DNA from 2 places in the Bradyrhizobium sp. 2S1 genome. Region 1 is predicted to be linked to the other one. Evidence: predicted binding sites of a transcription regulator. Region 1 holds the regulator's gene; the other holds the start of a gene.
What was found. The regulator PhoB, encoded in region 1, activates phosphate uptake and scavenging genes when phosphate is short. The targets are predictions, from matches to a motif close to TGTCATNNANCTGTCAT.
Positions count from the first base shown of each region.

Region 2: a site for PhoB is predicted at 4,243-4,259, ahead of HAP54_RS48195 (alkaline phosphatase D family protein). Genes of this name have one in related genera too.

Region 1 is NZ_CP147717.1:1,803,012-1,810,665, forward strand. Features, by position in the region: gene HAP54_RS08640 (Hsp33 family molecular chaperone) at 1-944, opposite strand, end outside; gene argF (ornithine carbamoyltransferase) at 1,138-2,064, opposite strand; gene HAP54_RS08650 (aspartate aminotransferase family protein) at 2,064-3,272, opposite strand; gene HAP54_RS08655 (GcrA family cell cycle regulator) at 3,765-4,277, shown strand; gene phoB (phosphate regulon transcriptional regulator PhoB) at 4,443-5,153, opposite strand; gene phoU (phosphate signaling complex protein PhoU) at 5,283-5,999, opposite strand; gene pstB (phosphate ABC transporter ATP-binding protein PstB) at 6,011-6,829, opposite strand; gene pstA (phosphate ABC transporter permease PstA) at 6,826-7,654, opposite strand, start outside.
Region 2 is NZ_CP147717.1:10,139,061-10,146,714, reverse strand. Features, by position in the region: partial or broken gene HAP54_RS52700 (indolepyruvate ferredoxin oxidoreductase family protein) at 7-3,479, shown strand; gene HAP54_RS48200 (hypothetical protein) at 3,618-4,049, shown strand; gene HAP54_RS48195 (alkaline phosphatase D family protein) at 4,349-5,929, shown strand; gene HAP54_RS48190 (aldo/keto reductase) at 6,148-6,966, shown strand; gene HAP54_RS48185 (hypothetical protein) at 7,039-7,257, opposite strand; gene HAP54_RS48180 (amidohydrolase family protein) at 7,487-7,654, shown strand, end outside.

The sequences.
Region 1 (7,654 bases):
ACGACGACCTTGCCGTCCTTGACCATCTCGGCGCGATCGTTCGGCGCAAAGCTCTTCAGCATCGACGACACCGCATCGCGCGAGCAGGAGCACTGCGCGCGCAACGTCTGCGGGTTGAAGACGCGAACGCCGCGTTCGTGGAACAGCCGGTACAGCAGCCGTTCGCCGGACAGATCGGGATCGATCAGTTCGACATCCTCGACGGTCGAGATCAGCGACTGTCCCTCGACCCAGGCGTCATCGTCCGGCACGTGATGCGTGGCCGTGCCCTCCGGCGCATCGCCGGGATGCAGATCGGCCTGCTTGGCGCGCTCGGGCGCCTTGGGCAGAAATTGCAGCAGGATGCCGCCGGCGCGCCAGTGCAGCTTGCCGCCCTCGCCGCCGCGCATCTCCTCGCCGACCGCAAGCCGCACCCGCGTCGGTATCTGCTCGGAGCGCAGGAAATATTCGTGGGCCGCCTCTTCGAGGCCGCCGCCGTCGAGCGCGACCAGTCCCTGATAGCGGCTGGTGGTGTTCGCGCCCTGGTTGATGGTCATCGCCAGATGGCCCTTGCCGAGCAGCTCGCCCGAGCTCTGGCCGGTCTTGAGGCGCGCCTCATCGTAACGCGCATAGGCACGTAGCCGGTCGGGCGCCTGGAAGTCGACGATCAGCAGCGAGACCGGACCGTCGGTCCGGGTCTGCAGGATGAAGCGGCCCTCGAACTTGACCGATGAGCCAAGCAGCGTGGTCAGCACGATGGCCTCGCCGAGCAGCTTGCCGACCGCGGGCGGATAATCGTGCTTGTGCAGAATCTCGTCGAGCGCGGGGCCGAGCCGGGTCAGCCGGCCGCGCAGATCCAGCGCGCCGACCTCGAAGGCCAGCACGGCATCGTCGACAGGAACCGCTGACGGCGCGCGAACCGGCGCCTCGGGCGTGATTTTGATGTCGGGGGATTGTGAAGCCATGGCGCTCTATCTGGGGTCTCGAACCATGAAATAAAGGGGCTTGCTAGGCACTCGTGTCCCGGACGCGGTGCAGCGTGCAACGCTGCTCCGCAGGGCCGGGACCCACACTGGGTCTCGGCATGGATCCCGGATCAGCAGCGCACCACGCCGCAAGAGCGGCGCGCTGCGCAGCATCCGGGAAACGCAGATATGCTCACGCGACCGCGTCGAAACACCAGGCCAGAATGCCCTTCTGCGCATGCAGGCGGTTTTCCGCCTCGTCGAACACCACGGATTGCGGCCCGTCGATCACCTCGTCGGTGACCTCCTCGCCGCGATGCGCGGGCAGGCAGTGCATGAACAGCGCGTCCGGCTTGGCGAGCGACATCAGCTTGGCATTGACCTGATAGGGCTTCAGCACGTTGTGGCGGTGCTCGCCCTCCTTGTCGCCCATCGACATCCAGGTGTCGGTGACGACGCAGTCGGCGCCGCGCACGGCGGCTTCCGGATCGGTGCCGAGCATGATCGGCGCGCCGGTCGCCTTGATCCAGTCGCGCATCGGCTTCTTCGGCGAGAGCTCCGGGGGGGTCGCGACATTGAGCTGGAACTTGAAGCGCTCGGCGGCATGTGCCCAGGAGGCCAGCACGTTGTTGTCGTCGCCGGTCCAGGCCACGGTCTTGCCCTCGATCGAGCCGCGGTTTTCCTCATAGGTCATGAGGTCGGCCATCACCTGGCAGGGATGCGAACGGCGGGTCAGGCCGTTGATGACGGGAACGGTGGCGTGGGCCGCGAGCTCGAGCAGCGCGTCATGGTTGAGGATGCGGATCATGATCGCATCGACATAGCGCGACAGCACGCGCGCGGTGTCGGCGATGGTCTCGCCGCGGCCGAGCTGCATCTCGGTGCCGGTCAGCATGATGGATTCACCGCCGAGCTGGCGCATGCCGACGTCGAACGACACCCTTGTGCGGGTCGACGGACGCTCGAAGATCATCGCCAGCGTCTTGCCCTCGAGCGGCTTCCTGCCCTTCTCATGGGCCTTCAGCTTCGCCTTCATGGCGGCGCCGGCGGACAGCATGTTGCGCAGTTCGCCGAGCGGCAGCTCGTTGATATCGAGGAAGTGACGGACCGGCTTGCTCATCATCCCGCCGCCTTCTTCGGCTGGGCCGCCGCTAGCGCAGAGCAGGCGCGCTCAAGCGAGCCGATCGACTGGTCGATCTCGGCCTCGGTGACGATCAGGGGCGCCAGGAAGCGCACCACATTGTCGCCGGCACCGACGGTGAGCAGCTTCTCGTTGCGCAGCGCAGCGACGAGGTCGCCCGAGGGCACCACGGCCTTGACGCCGATCAAAAGGCCCTCGCCGCGCACTTCCGCCAGCACGGACGGATAGCGGTCGACAACGGAAGCGAGCTTCTGCTTGAGCAGCAGCGACATCTTCTGCACGTGATCGAAGAAGCCGGGTTTCAGCATCACGTCGAGCACGGCATTGGCCGCGGCGACCGCCAGCGGATTGCCGCCGAAAGTCGAGCCGTGCGAACCCGGCGCCATGCCCTCAGCGGCCTTGGCGCTCGCCAGCACCGCGCCGATCGGGAAGCCGCCGCCGAGCGCCTTCGCCAGCGACATCACGTCAGGGGTCACGCCGGTGCGCTTGTAGGCGAAAAGATCGCCGGTGCGGCCCATACCGGTCTGCACCTCGTCGAATGCGAGCAGCAGGCCATGCTCGTCGCACAGCGCGCGCAGCGCCTTGAAGAACGCCTGCGGCGCCGAGCGCACGCCGCCCTCGCCCTGCACCGGCTCGATCAGGATGCCGGCGGTATGCGGGCCGATCGCCTTCTTCACCGCCTCGATGTCGCCGTGCGGCACCTGGTCGAAGCCGTCCATCGGCGGGCCAAAACCCTCGAGATATTTTGGCGAGCCGGTCGCGGCCAGCGTACCCAGCGTGCGGCCATGGAAGGCACCTTCGAAGGTGATGATGCGGTAGCGCTCGGGATGGCCCTTGGAGAAGTGATAGTGGCGGACCAGCTTGATCACGCCTTCCATCGCCTCTGCGCCGGAATTGCAGAAGAACACGAAGTCGGCAAAGCTCTGCTCGCACAGCCGGGCGGCCAGCGCCTCGCCGTCCGGGCTCTTGAACAGGTTCGACATGTGCCAGAGCTTGGTCGCCTGTTCCTGCAGCGCCTTGACCAGATGCGGATGCGCATGCCCGAGCGCGTTCACCGCAACGCCCGAGGTGAAATCGAGATAGCGGTCGCCGTTGGTTGCGATCAGCCAGGCGCCGTCGCCGCGCTCGAAGCCGAGATCGACCCGGGCGAAGACGGGGAGCAGATGCGACGAGGCGCTGTTGGTCATGGCGTTCACTGCCGGTTTGAAGCCGACAATTGCCGGGCGGCTTGACGCCAGTGCAGCAACGGCCAGCTTCGGAAAACAAAACGGCCGCCTTTGCGGGCGGCACGTACAGGCATTCTATGCTGCGGCCAGTAGGTGTCAATCGCCAGCAGCCGGCCTTTGCCGACCTTCCTGCGATGCGGAACGAGCGCAATCCGGAGCATTCCGGTGCGGTGGAAAAGCCTCATTGCAGTGCTTAACTTTGTGGGAACATGTGGACGCACGGCCGCGGACTCTTGCGCCAGAGTCACGCCATATTGTAGCGTTTGGCCTGTCGGGTACGACATCTCGTGCGGCAGTACTGGACCCTCTAAGTAGCCTTCGTGTCACACGTAAACGTTCGGGCTCAAAACCGCGCCCGGCGAGGGCTAAGGGATTCTGGCCGCTGGGATTTTGACCCGGATTTGGCTCGCAGCGTCGCTCCAATGACCGGCGCCATGCGAAAGGAAGAATGCGATGACTGTATTGACCTGGTCCGACGATCGCGTCGAGCAGCTGAAGAAGCTCTGGGAGTCTGGCCTCTCGGCCAGCCAGATCGCCGCGGAACTTGGCAATGTGACGCGAAACGCCGTGATCGGCAAAGTGCATCGGCTCGGCCTCTCCGGCCGCGCCAAGGCCCCCTCCACGGCGGCGCCGCGGCAGCGCAAGGCCCGCCCCGCCCAGCACATGATGCGGGTGGCGCGTCCGGTCTCGCGCGGCAACACCGCGCTGGCGCATGCCTTCGAGGTCGAGATGGAGCCCTATCCGATCTCCTACGACAACGTGGTGCCGATGAGCCAGCGGCTGTCGCTGCTCGAGCTGAACGAAGCCACCTGCCACTGGCCGGTCGGCGATCCCTCGAGCCCGGAATTCTTCTTCTGCGGCGGCAAGGCGCTCGGCGGCCTGCCCTATTGCGCACACCACTCGCGCGTCGCCTACCAGCCCGCCGGCGATCGCCGCCGGCCGTCGGCGAAACCGCAGATCAAGTGAGCACTCGGGACACTGGCGTAGACTTCAAAAACAAATCCCCGCGAAAGCGGGGATTTTTTTGTGGCTCGTCGCCCGGATGCATCACCGGCGACGTCCCGGCCTAGTGCGCAATTGCGCACTAGGCCGGGACGACGCCGTGTTGCGGCTTGTGAATGCCGCGCGGCCTTACGGCTGCGGCTCAGCCTTTGCGAAGCGGTCGTCGAGCGCGTAGCCGGCGCCGCGAACGGTGCGGATCGGATCCTGCTCGCGGCCCGGATTGAGCAGCTTGCGCAGGCGGCCGATATGCACGTCGACGGTGCGCTCATCGATATAGATGTCGCGGCCCCAGACGCTGTCGAGCAGCTGCTCGCGGCTGAACACCCGGCCGGGATGCTCGAGGAAGAATTCGAGCAGACGATATTCGGTCGGCCCGAGATCGATCGGGCGGCCGGAGCGCGCCACACGGCGCTTCTCGCGGTCGAGCTCGATGTCGCCATAGGTCAGCACGGTGGCAAGCCGCTCCGGGCTCGCACGGCGCAGCAGGCCCTTCACGCGCGCCAGCAGCTCGGGCACCGAGAACGGCTTGACGATGTAATCGTCGGCGCCGGTGGCAAGCCCGCGCACGCGCTCACTCTCCTCGCCGCGCGCGGTCAGCATGATGATCGGAAGCTGCTTGGTCTCGGGCCGCGCCCGCAGACGGCGGCACAGCTCGATGCCGGACAGGCCCGGCAGCATCCAGTCCAGCACAACGAGGTCGGGGATGCGCTCCTTCAACCTGGTGTCGGCGTCGTCGCCGCGTCCCACCGTTTCGACGTCGTAGCCTTCCGCATCGAGGTTGTAGCGCAACAGCGTCGTCAGCGCTTCCTCGTCTTCGACTACCAGAATGCGTGCGCTCATCGGTCTAAGTTCTTTCTCTGTGGTGATCCGTTGCCCAAACGCAAACCGAAACACTCAACCCCTGAGCATATTCCCCGTGGAAACGGTTTGTCGCGACGACAATCCGGTTCCGCCGATGCGGATCATGCCCTAGTTGCCCGGCACCGTGGTGGCGAAATTGGTCATATCGCCCTTCGGACGCTTGTCGGTGATCTGCTGGCCCTCGATCATGTAGAACACGGTCTCGGCGATGTTGGTGGCGTGGTCGCCGATCCGCTCGATGTTCTTGGCGCAGAACATCAGATGGATGCAGAACGAGATGTTGCGCGGATCCTCCATCATGTAGGTGAGCAGCTCGCGGAACAGCGAGGTGCAGATCGCATCGACCTCCTCGTCGCCCTTCCAGACGTTCATCGCCGCCGGCAGATCGTGCGCCGCATAGGCGTCGAGCACCGACTTGACCTGAGACAGTACGAGGTCGGTCATGTGCTCGAGGCCGCGGATCAACTTCAGCGGCTGGAAATCGCTCTCCAGCGCGGCGACGCGCTTGCCCATGTTCTTGGCGAGGTCGCCGATCCGCTCGAGGTCGGTCGCGACGCGCATCGCGCTGACGATCTCGCGCAGGTCGATCGCCATCGGCTGGCGGCGGGCGATCGTCAGCACCGCGCGCTCTTCGATGACGCGCTGCAGATTGTCGATCTCGATGTCGGCGGCGACCACGCGCTTGCCCAGCGCGACGTCGCGGCGGATCAGCGCGTCGACCGACTCGGTGATCATGCGCTCGACGAGGCCGCCCATCTCGGCGACCAGACGGGTCAACTCCTGCAGGTCGCTGTCGAATGCCTTGGCGGTATGTTCAGAAGCCATCGCTTGTCTCCTCAGCCGAACCGGCCGGTGATGTAGTCCTGCGTGCGTCGATCGCTCGGCGAGGTGAAAATCTTGTTGGTGTCGTCGAACTCGATCAGCTCGCCGAGATACATGAAGGCCGTTTTGTCGGAGACGCGCGCCGCCTGCTGCATGTTGTGGGTGACGATCGCGATCGTGTAGTCCTCGGAGAGCTCCTGGATCAGCTCCTCGACCTTGGCGGTCGAGATCGGGTCGAGCGCCGAGCACGGCTCGTCGAACAGGATCACCTCGGGACGCACCGCCACGGTGCGCGCGATGCACAGCCGCTGCTGCTGGCCGCCGGAGAGCGACAGGCCGGAAGCGTTCAGCTTGTCCTTGACCTCGTTCCACAGCGCGCCGCCGCGCAGCGCCTTCTCGACCCGGTCGTCCATCTCGGACTTCGAGATCTTCTCGTAGAGGCGGATGCCGAAGGCGATGTTCTCGTAGATCGTCATCGGGAACGGCGTCGGCTTCTGGAACACCATGCCGACCCGCGCACGCAGCAGATTGAGGTCGAGCTTGGGATCGAGAATGTTGGTCTGGTCCAGCATCAGCTGGCCGACCGCGCGCTGGCCCGGATAGAGATCGTACATCCGGTTGAAGATGCGCAGCAGGGTCGACTTGCCGCAGCCCGACGGGCCGATGAACGCCGTGACGCGGTTGGTGCCGAGCGTCAGGTTGATGTTCTTCAGCGCGTGGTGCTCGCCGTAATAGAAGTTGAGGTTGCGCACCGTGACTTTCGGCGGCGCTTCCGGCAGCGGTACCTGGGGAACGTGGCTCGCGGCAGTCGTGGAAACGGAAAGCTCGGTCATTTTGCGGCCCTTTCGGCACCAAGGATGCGCGCGCCGATGTTCAGCGCGAGCACAGTGAATGTGATGAGCAGCGCACCGCTCCACGCCAGCTCTTTCCAGTAGGCGTAGGGGCTCTGCACGAAGTTGTTGATGGTCACCGGCAGGTTGGCCATCGTCTTGGTCAAATCCCAGCTGAAGAACTGGTTCGACAGCGCGGTGAACAGCAGCGGCGCGGTTTCGCCGGCGACGCGGGCGGTCGCCAGCAGCACGCCGGTGATCAAGCCGGATCGCGCTGCACGATAAGCGATCCGCTTGATCACCAGGGAGCGCGGCAGGCCGAGCGCGGAGGCCGCCTCGCGCAGCGGATTGGGCACCAGCAGCAGCATGTCCTCGGTGGTGCGCAGCACGACCGGGATCACGATCACAGCGAGCGCGAGCGCGCCCGCGATCGCCGAGAAGCCGCGCATCGGCACCACCACCGCACCATAGATGAACAGGCCGATGATGATCGACGGCGCGCTGAGCAGGATGTCGTTGATGAAGCGGATCACCGAAGTGAGCTTGTCGTTCTTGCCGTATTCGGCGAGGTAGGTGCCGGCGAACAGGCCGAGCGGCGCACCGATGCCGACGCCGATCACGGTCATGATGATCGAGCCGACGATGGCGTTGAGCAGACCGCCGTCGGTCGAGCCCGGCGGCGGCGTGTTCTGGGTGAACAGTTGCACGCTGAGGCCGGCAACGCCGTTATAGAGCAGCGTGATCAGGATCAGCGCCAGCCAGGTGACGCCGAACAGCGCCGCACCGACGCAGAGTGCGCGGATGACGATGTCGCTGCGGCGGCGGGAT
Region 2 (7,654 bases), 2.3 Mb from region 1:
AGACTGATGGCGTTGATGGACGTTGGACTGGACGACAAGTACCGGTTGGACACGAAACGAATCTTCCTCTCCGGTACCCAGGCTCTGGTCCGATTGCCCATGTTGCAGCGCGAACGCGACCGCGTGCACGGGCTGAACACCGCGGGTTTCATTTCCGGATATCGCGGCTCGCCGCTCGGCATGTACGACCACGCGCTATGGCGCGCGAAATCGTTCCTCAGAGAGCACGACATCGCCTTCGTTCCCGGCCTCAACGAGGATCTGGCGGCGACCGCGGTGTGGGGCAGCCAGCAGGTCGGCATGTTCCCGGGCGCCAAGGTCGATGGCGTGTTCGGCATCTGGTACGGCAAGGGCCCCGGCGTCGACCGCTCGCTCGATGCGCTCAAGCACGCCAATTCGGCCGGCACCTCGCCAAATGGCGGCGTGATCGCGCTGGCCGGCGATGACCATGGCTGCCAGTCCTCCACCCTCGCGCACCAGAGCGAGCAGGTGTTCGCCTCGGCGCTGATGCCGGTGGTCAATCCGGCGACGCTGCAGGACTATCTCGACCTCGGCATCCTCGGCTTTGCGCTGTCGCGCTATTCCGGCTGCTGGGTCGGCTTCAAGGCGATCTCGGAAACCGTCGAAAGCTCGGCCTCGATCGTCAGCGATCCCGATCGCATCAGGATCATCACACCTGACGATTTCGAGATGCCGCCGGACGGGCTCTCGATCCGCTGGCCGGATCCGCCGCTGGAAGCCGAGCGCAGGCTGCACGGGCCCAAGATGGAGGCGGTCGCGGCCTTCGCCCGCGTCAACCGGTTCGACCGCATCGTGCTGGATTCGAAGCCGGCGCGGCTCGGCATCATGGCGACCGGCAAGGCCTATCTCGATCTGCGCCAGGCGCTCGCCGATCTCGGCATCACCGATGCCGACGCGCAGGCGCTGGGCCTGCGCATCTACAAGGTGGCGCTGACCTGGCCGCTCGAAGCACGCGGCGCGCGCGCCTTCGCCGAAGGCCTGCAGGACGTGCTTGTCGTCGAGGAGAAGCGCGGCTTCATCGAGGACCAGCTGGTCCGCATCCTCTACAACATGGACGCATCCAAGCGTCCCTCGGTGGTCGGCAAGCGCGACGAAACCGGCGCGCCGTTGCTGCCGAGCGAGGGCGAGCTGACGCCGACCATGGTGGCGGCCGCCGTCGTCGCGCGTCTGCGCAAGCTCGGCCACCGTAGTCCGCTATTGGAGCAGCGCCTGGCGAAACTTGAGGCGTTCGATCGCCCAGTCGAGGGCACGGGCACCGCGAAGCTGCAGCGCACGCCGTATTTCTGCTCGGGCTGTCCGCACAACTCGTCGACCAAGATCCCCGAGGGCAGCCGCGCCATGGCCGGCATCGGCTGTCACGGCATGGTGCTGTCGGTGCCGAACCGCAACACCCAGACCATCTCGCATATGGGCGCCGAGGGCGTGAGCTGGATCGGGCAGGCGCCGTTCACCAGCGAACAGCACGTGTTCCAGAATCTCGGCGACGGCACCTACACCCATTCCGGGCTTTTAGCTCTACGGGCCGCGGCTGCGGCCGGCGTCAACATCACCTACAAGATCCTCTATAACGACGCCGTCGCGATGACCGGCGGCCAGCCGGCCGAGGGCGGCTTCACGGTGTCGCAGATCGCGCACCAGGTCGCGGCCGAGGGCACCAAGCGGCTTGCGATCGTCTCCGACGATCCGGACAAATATCCCGCCAATTATTTCCCGTCGGGCGCTACCATCCACCATCGCCGCGAGCTCGACGGCGTGCAGCGCACCTTGCGCGAGATCGAGGGCCTCACCGTCCTGATCTACGACCAGACCTGCGCCGCCGAGAAGCGCCGCCGCCGCAAGCGCGGGCTGTTTCCCGATCCGGCCAAGCGCGTCTTCATCAATGAGCGCGTCTGCGAAGGCTGCGGCGACTGCTCGATGGCGTCGAACTGCGTCTCGGTGCAGCCGCTGGAGACCGAGCTCGGCCGCAAGCGCCGCATCGACCAGTCGAACTGCAATAAGGATTTCTCCTGCATCGAAGGCTTTTGCCCGAGCTTTGTGATGGTGCAGGATCCCAAGCTGCGCAAGGCCGACCGCACCGCCGCCGATCCCAAGGCGCTGTTCGCCGACCTGCCGACGCCGCCTGCGGCTGCGCTTGCCGCCCCCTACAACACCTGATCACCGGCATCGGCGGCACCGGCGTCATCACCATCGGCGCGCTGCTCGGCATGGCCGCGCATGTCGAGGGTCTCGCCTGCTCGACGCTCGACTTCACCGGCCTGTCTCAGAAGAACGGCGCGGTCATGAGCCACGTCCGCCTCGCGCCGGCGTCCGACATGCTGACCACGGTCCGCATCGCGCCCGGCAATGCCAATCTCATCCTCGGCTGCGACCTTGTCGTGGCCACCAGCGTGCCGGCGCTGAGCCGCGCCGAGCGCGGCGTCACCCGGGCCGTCGTCAACGCCGATCTGTTGCCGACCGCGAGCTTCGTGATCGATCCCGATATTGATTTCGAGGCTGGTGCGATGCGCGACGCGCTGAACGGCGCGGTGCGGCCCGATGATCTCGACATCCTCGACGCCACCGGGCTTGCGACCGCCCTGATGGGCGACAGCATCGCGACCAACGCCTTCATGCTCGGTTTTGCGTTCCAGCGCGGCGCGATCCCGCTGTCGCTCGATGCGATCCTGAAGGCGATCGAGCTCAACGGCGCCGCGATCGAGATGAACAAGACCGCGTTCTCTTGGGGTCGGCTTGCCGCGCATGATCTGCAACGCGTGGTCAGCGCCGCGCGCTTCAAGAGCGCAGGCACAGCGCCGGCAAAGAAGACGCTGGACGAGGCGATCGCGTTCCGCGCCAAATTCCTCACCGACTACCAGGACGAGGCTTACGCCAGGCGCTATCTCGACGACGTCGCGCGCGTCCGCACCGCCGAGGCCGCGACCGCGCCGGGCTCGCAGGACCTGACCGAGGCCTTTGCAAAAGGCCTGTTCAAGCTGATGGCCTACAAGGACGAGTACGAGGTCGCGCGGCTTTATTCCGACGGCGAGTTCACCAAGGCTTTGAAGGAGCAGTTCGAAGGCAATTCCGGTTTGAAGGTCTTGCTGGCGCCGCCGCTGCTGGCGCAGCGCGATCCCGTCACCGGGCGTTTGCAGAAGCGCGAATTCGGCCCGTGGATCTTCAAGGCGTTCGGCCTGCTGGCGGGGCTGAAGGGCCTGCGCGGCACCGCGTTCGATATCTTCGGCTACACCGCGGAGCGCAAGATGGAGCGTGCCCTGCCGATCGAGTATTCGGCGATGATCCTGCGCCGTCTCGACGGCAAGAAGCCGCTCGACCTGCCGCGGCTGGTGGCGCTGGCCAAGGCTGCAGACCTCGTGCGCGGCTACGGCCACATCAAGGAGGGCAACGTCGCCGGCTACCGCACCGAATGCGCGCGGCTGGAGCGCGCGATCGGCCAGCCGCTGGCGCAGGCGGCCGAGTAGGGCAGGCGGCGGGCCGCGGGAACTTTCCACGGCCGCCTTGGTTGATCCGTAACCCTGCCCGCAACAGCGGGGTGGATTCGCGCGGCCGGGCTCTTACATGATGGCTGTTCTATTCGAGTGATTTCAGGAGGCCCGTTGATGGTCCTGAAAAACGTTTTGGTTGCAATTGTTTGTACCGCGTGCCTGGCTTTGGGCGGCGTGGCGTTGGCTGACGAGTACCGCCCCAGCGAGTTCTTCAGCCTCGATCTTTCCCAGGCGGTGCTGTCGCCGAAGCGACTCGGGCCGCCGGCGCAGTTCGAGCCGGTTGCGGTCGAGGCGAAGACCGACCACGGTCCGGATCAGCGTGCCAATGTCGAGCCGACGGCCGAGCAGCCGAAGGTCGCATCACAGAAGGCGGCCCGGACGGCCAAGGTAACAGCGCAGCCTGAGAAGCAGCGCGCGGTCGCGCGCGTCCCGGCCCGTGCCAAGCTTGCAAGGCGGCACGCAAACCCGCTCGATGCCGAAGCCCGCGACACCAGGATCCAGACCTGGCCGTGCCGCACCGGCGGCATCTGTAACTGGCAGCGGTGAGGGGCGGCTCGGCAGTCTCACGCCGATCTACGCGCGCATCCGCACCAATACCAAACCCGTCATCCTGAGGAGGCCGCGAAGTGGCCGTCTCGAAGGATGAATCGGCCCCCGTCCGTGGCCGATTCATCCTTCGAGGCTCGCTGCGCTCGCACCTCAGGATGACGGATTTTTGTTCCGGGGCCGCTGCTCCAAGAGTCATCCCGCCGTCGCAAAACCGTCGGCGGAGAGTCAAGAAACCGTAAGGGCGGAGTCAAACGGCGCAGGCAAAACCTTCGTTGCGATTCGACGAAGGTTATTCGATGCCGACAACGATCTCCGCGAGGGGACGAGGCCTTACAAGGCGTCAGCTTCTGGTGCGCTCGGCGTCGACGGCTGCGCTGGCCGGATTGGGCTCGCTCGCAAGACCCTATCTGAGCCGTGCTGCGGATCGCCCGGCGATCGCGGGTATCCAGTCCGGCGATGTGGCGCGCGATTCCGCTGTCATCTGGGCCCGCGCTGATCGCGCCGCGCGGATGCAGATCGAATGCGCCACGGTCGAAAGCTTCGCCACCATCCTGCGCACCGCATCCGCCGATGCGCTGCCCGAGCGCGACTTCACCGCAAAGCTGCTGCTCGACGGCCTGCCTCCGGGCCAGGACCTGTTCTATCGCATCAGCTTTGCGGATCGCGACGGCACCGCCGGCGAAAGCCGCGTCGGGCATTTCCGCACCGCGCCGGTCGACCGGCGCTCGATCTCGTTCGTGTGGTCCGGCGACGTCGTCGGGCAGGGCTGGGGCATCGACCCCGCGCGCGGCGGCTTGCGCAGCTACCGCACCATGCTCAACGAGCGCCCGGATTTCTTCATCCATTCCGGCGACCACATCTATGCGGATTGCACGGTGCCGCCGCAGCAGACGCTGCCGAACGGCGAGATCTGGCGCAACATCGTCACTGAGGAGAAATCCGTCGTCGCGCACAGCCTCGACCAGTTTCGCGGCAACTACAGATACAACTGGCTCGACGAGAATTTTCGCGCCTTCCACGCCGAAGTGCCGATGTTCGCGCAGTGGGACGACCACGAGGTGGCCGACGACTGGTCGCCGGTCGGCACCGCCGACGCCACCGGCTATGATACCGACGGTACCTCGCGTCTGGTGGCGCGGGCGCGCCGCGCTTTCCATGAATTCATGCCGATGCGGCTGATGCCGGAGCGCGACGGCCGCGTCTATCGCAAGATCGCCTATGGGCCGCTACTCGACGTCTTCATCATCGACATGCGCTCCTATCGCGATTCCAGCTGGAACAGGCAGGGCGATCCGGACCAGGCATTCATCCTCGGCGAGAGCCAGCTCGCCTGGCTGAAGCGCGAACTGGTGGCGTCGGATGCTGTCTGGAAGGTGATCGCGGCGGATCTGCCGATCGGCCTGGTCAGCCTGGATGCGGTCGCGCTCGGCGACGGCCCGCCCGCGCGGCGCGAGCACGAGATCGCCGATTTGTTGTCATTCATGAAGCGCGCCGGTGTCCGCAACACGGTGTGGCTCACCGCCGACATGCACTACACCGCCGCGCATCACTACGATCCGAACCGCGCGGTGTTTCAGGAATTCGAGCCGTTCTGGGAGTTCGTCTCCGGTCCGCTGCATGCCGGCACCTGGTCGCCGGGCGAGCTCGACAACACCTTCGGCCCGAAGGCGATGTACCAGAAGGGCTGCTCGGCCGAGCAGGGCGACAATCTCGCGCCATACTTCGGCCTGCAATTCTTCGGCCGCGTCGACATCGACGGCACGACCTCTGTGATGACGGTGACGCTGAAGGACGTCGACAACCACGACCTCTGGTCGGTCGACATCGAACCACGGCCGGACGCGCGGCCCGGCCAGATCATGGCGGAACACATCTAGCCCGTAGCATTTTCGAGCGAAGTGGGGTTCGACTTCGCGTGAAGAAAACGCGTCAAGCCAGGATTCGTCGCGACATCTTGATTGCAGATGCCTTGCCCGACAGGCTGGTTTGCGGGCAGACTGCGGTATTGGCAGTCCTGCCAATTTCATTCCGACCAGACGAATTGCCCGCGTGACGTCGTCGATGGCATCGGCGCCCCACGCGTCAGGAGCTATCCATGGAAAATCTGCAGACAAAGGGCATCAACCTGCCGCAGCTCGGACTCGGCACGTTCCGCATGCAGGGCGATGCCTGCCGTGCGGCGGTCGAGAGCGCGCTCGGGCTCGGTTACCGGCATATCGACACCGCCGAAATGTACGCCAATGAAGAGGCGATCGGGGCCGCGATCGCGGCCGCGAACGTCGCGCGCAAGGACCTGCACGTCACCACCAAGGTCTGGCACGAGAACCTGGCGCCGGACGCGATCCGCAAGGCGTTCGACACCAGCCTGAACAAGCTGCGGCTCGATCATGTCGATCTCTATCTGGTGCACTGGCCGTCGACGAGCATGAAGCTGCCGGCGGTGTTCGAGACGCTGATGACGCTGAAGGAAGAGGGCCGCACCCGCGCGATCGGCGTTGCCAATTTCACCACCGCGCTGCTCAAGACCGTGGTCGAGGACATCAAGGCGCCGATCGCCTGCAACCAGATCGAATATCATGCGATGCTGGATCAGACGCCGGTGCGCAAATATCTCGCGGCGAAATCGATCCCGCTCGTGGCCTATTGTCCGCTGGCCCAGGGCCGCTTCGCCACCGACGATACCCTTGCAAAGATCGGCAAGAAGCATGATGCGACCGCAGCGCAGGTGGCGCTGAAATGGCTGCTCGACCAGGACGGCGTTGCGGCAATCCCGAAAGCCTCGCGCGCCGAAAGCCAAAAGGCCAATCTCGATGCGCTGAAGGTCAGGCTCGACGACGACGACCGCAAGGCGATCGCTGCGTTGCGCAAGGACATGCGCTGCGTCAATCCAGGATTTGCGCCGGCGTGGGATTGAGCCCGGCGGATATTTGATGAGAACGTAGAAAGAGAAAATGGCTCCGCGAGGAGCCATTTTCCGTCTGTCGATTTAGTAGCGATCCCGCCTGATGACCACCGTGCGGTCATGGTCGTGGTGCCAGCCGCGATGCCAGCCACGGTCATGGCGCATCTCGGCGCGCGCGCCCCAGCCACGATCCCAGTGATGGTGGCCGCCGCGCTTGATCACGACGGTCTCGGCGCTCGCGATCGACGGAACGGCCACTGCAAGCGCACCGACAGCCGCAAGAACAAAGCCAAATTTTTTCATTTCATCCTCCTCAATGATGCGTGGAGGAAACCGTACAGGCATCGAAACGTTCCTGAGGAAACGGAGGAGTTTTCTGAACGGTTGTTCAGGCAATTGCAGTTGCTGCTGTGCGTCGCGTGTTGTCGCGCACAATCGATGGATGAGCGCAGCACGTCGCTTCGATGGCCTTGCCTAAGGGCCGCGTCCGACGCATCATCGCGCCATAAAAATCATACTGGGGGGCGTCGCCGTGAGCGGATTTTCGCGCCGGGATTTTTTGAAAGTTTCAGGATCGGCCGCTGCCGCCGTCATCGCGGGACCAGCCTTTGCGGCGATGGGGCCGGACGACAAGTTCGACCTCGTGATCAAGAGCGGCGACGTGATTGATCCCAGCCAGTCGCTGCGCGGCAAGCGCGAC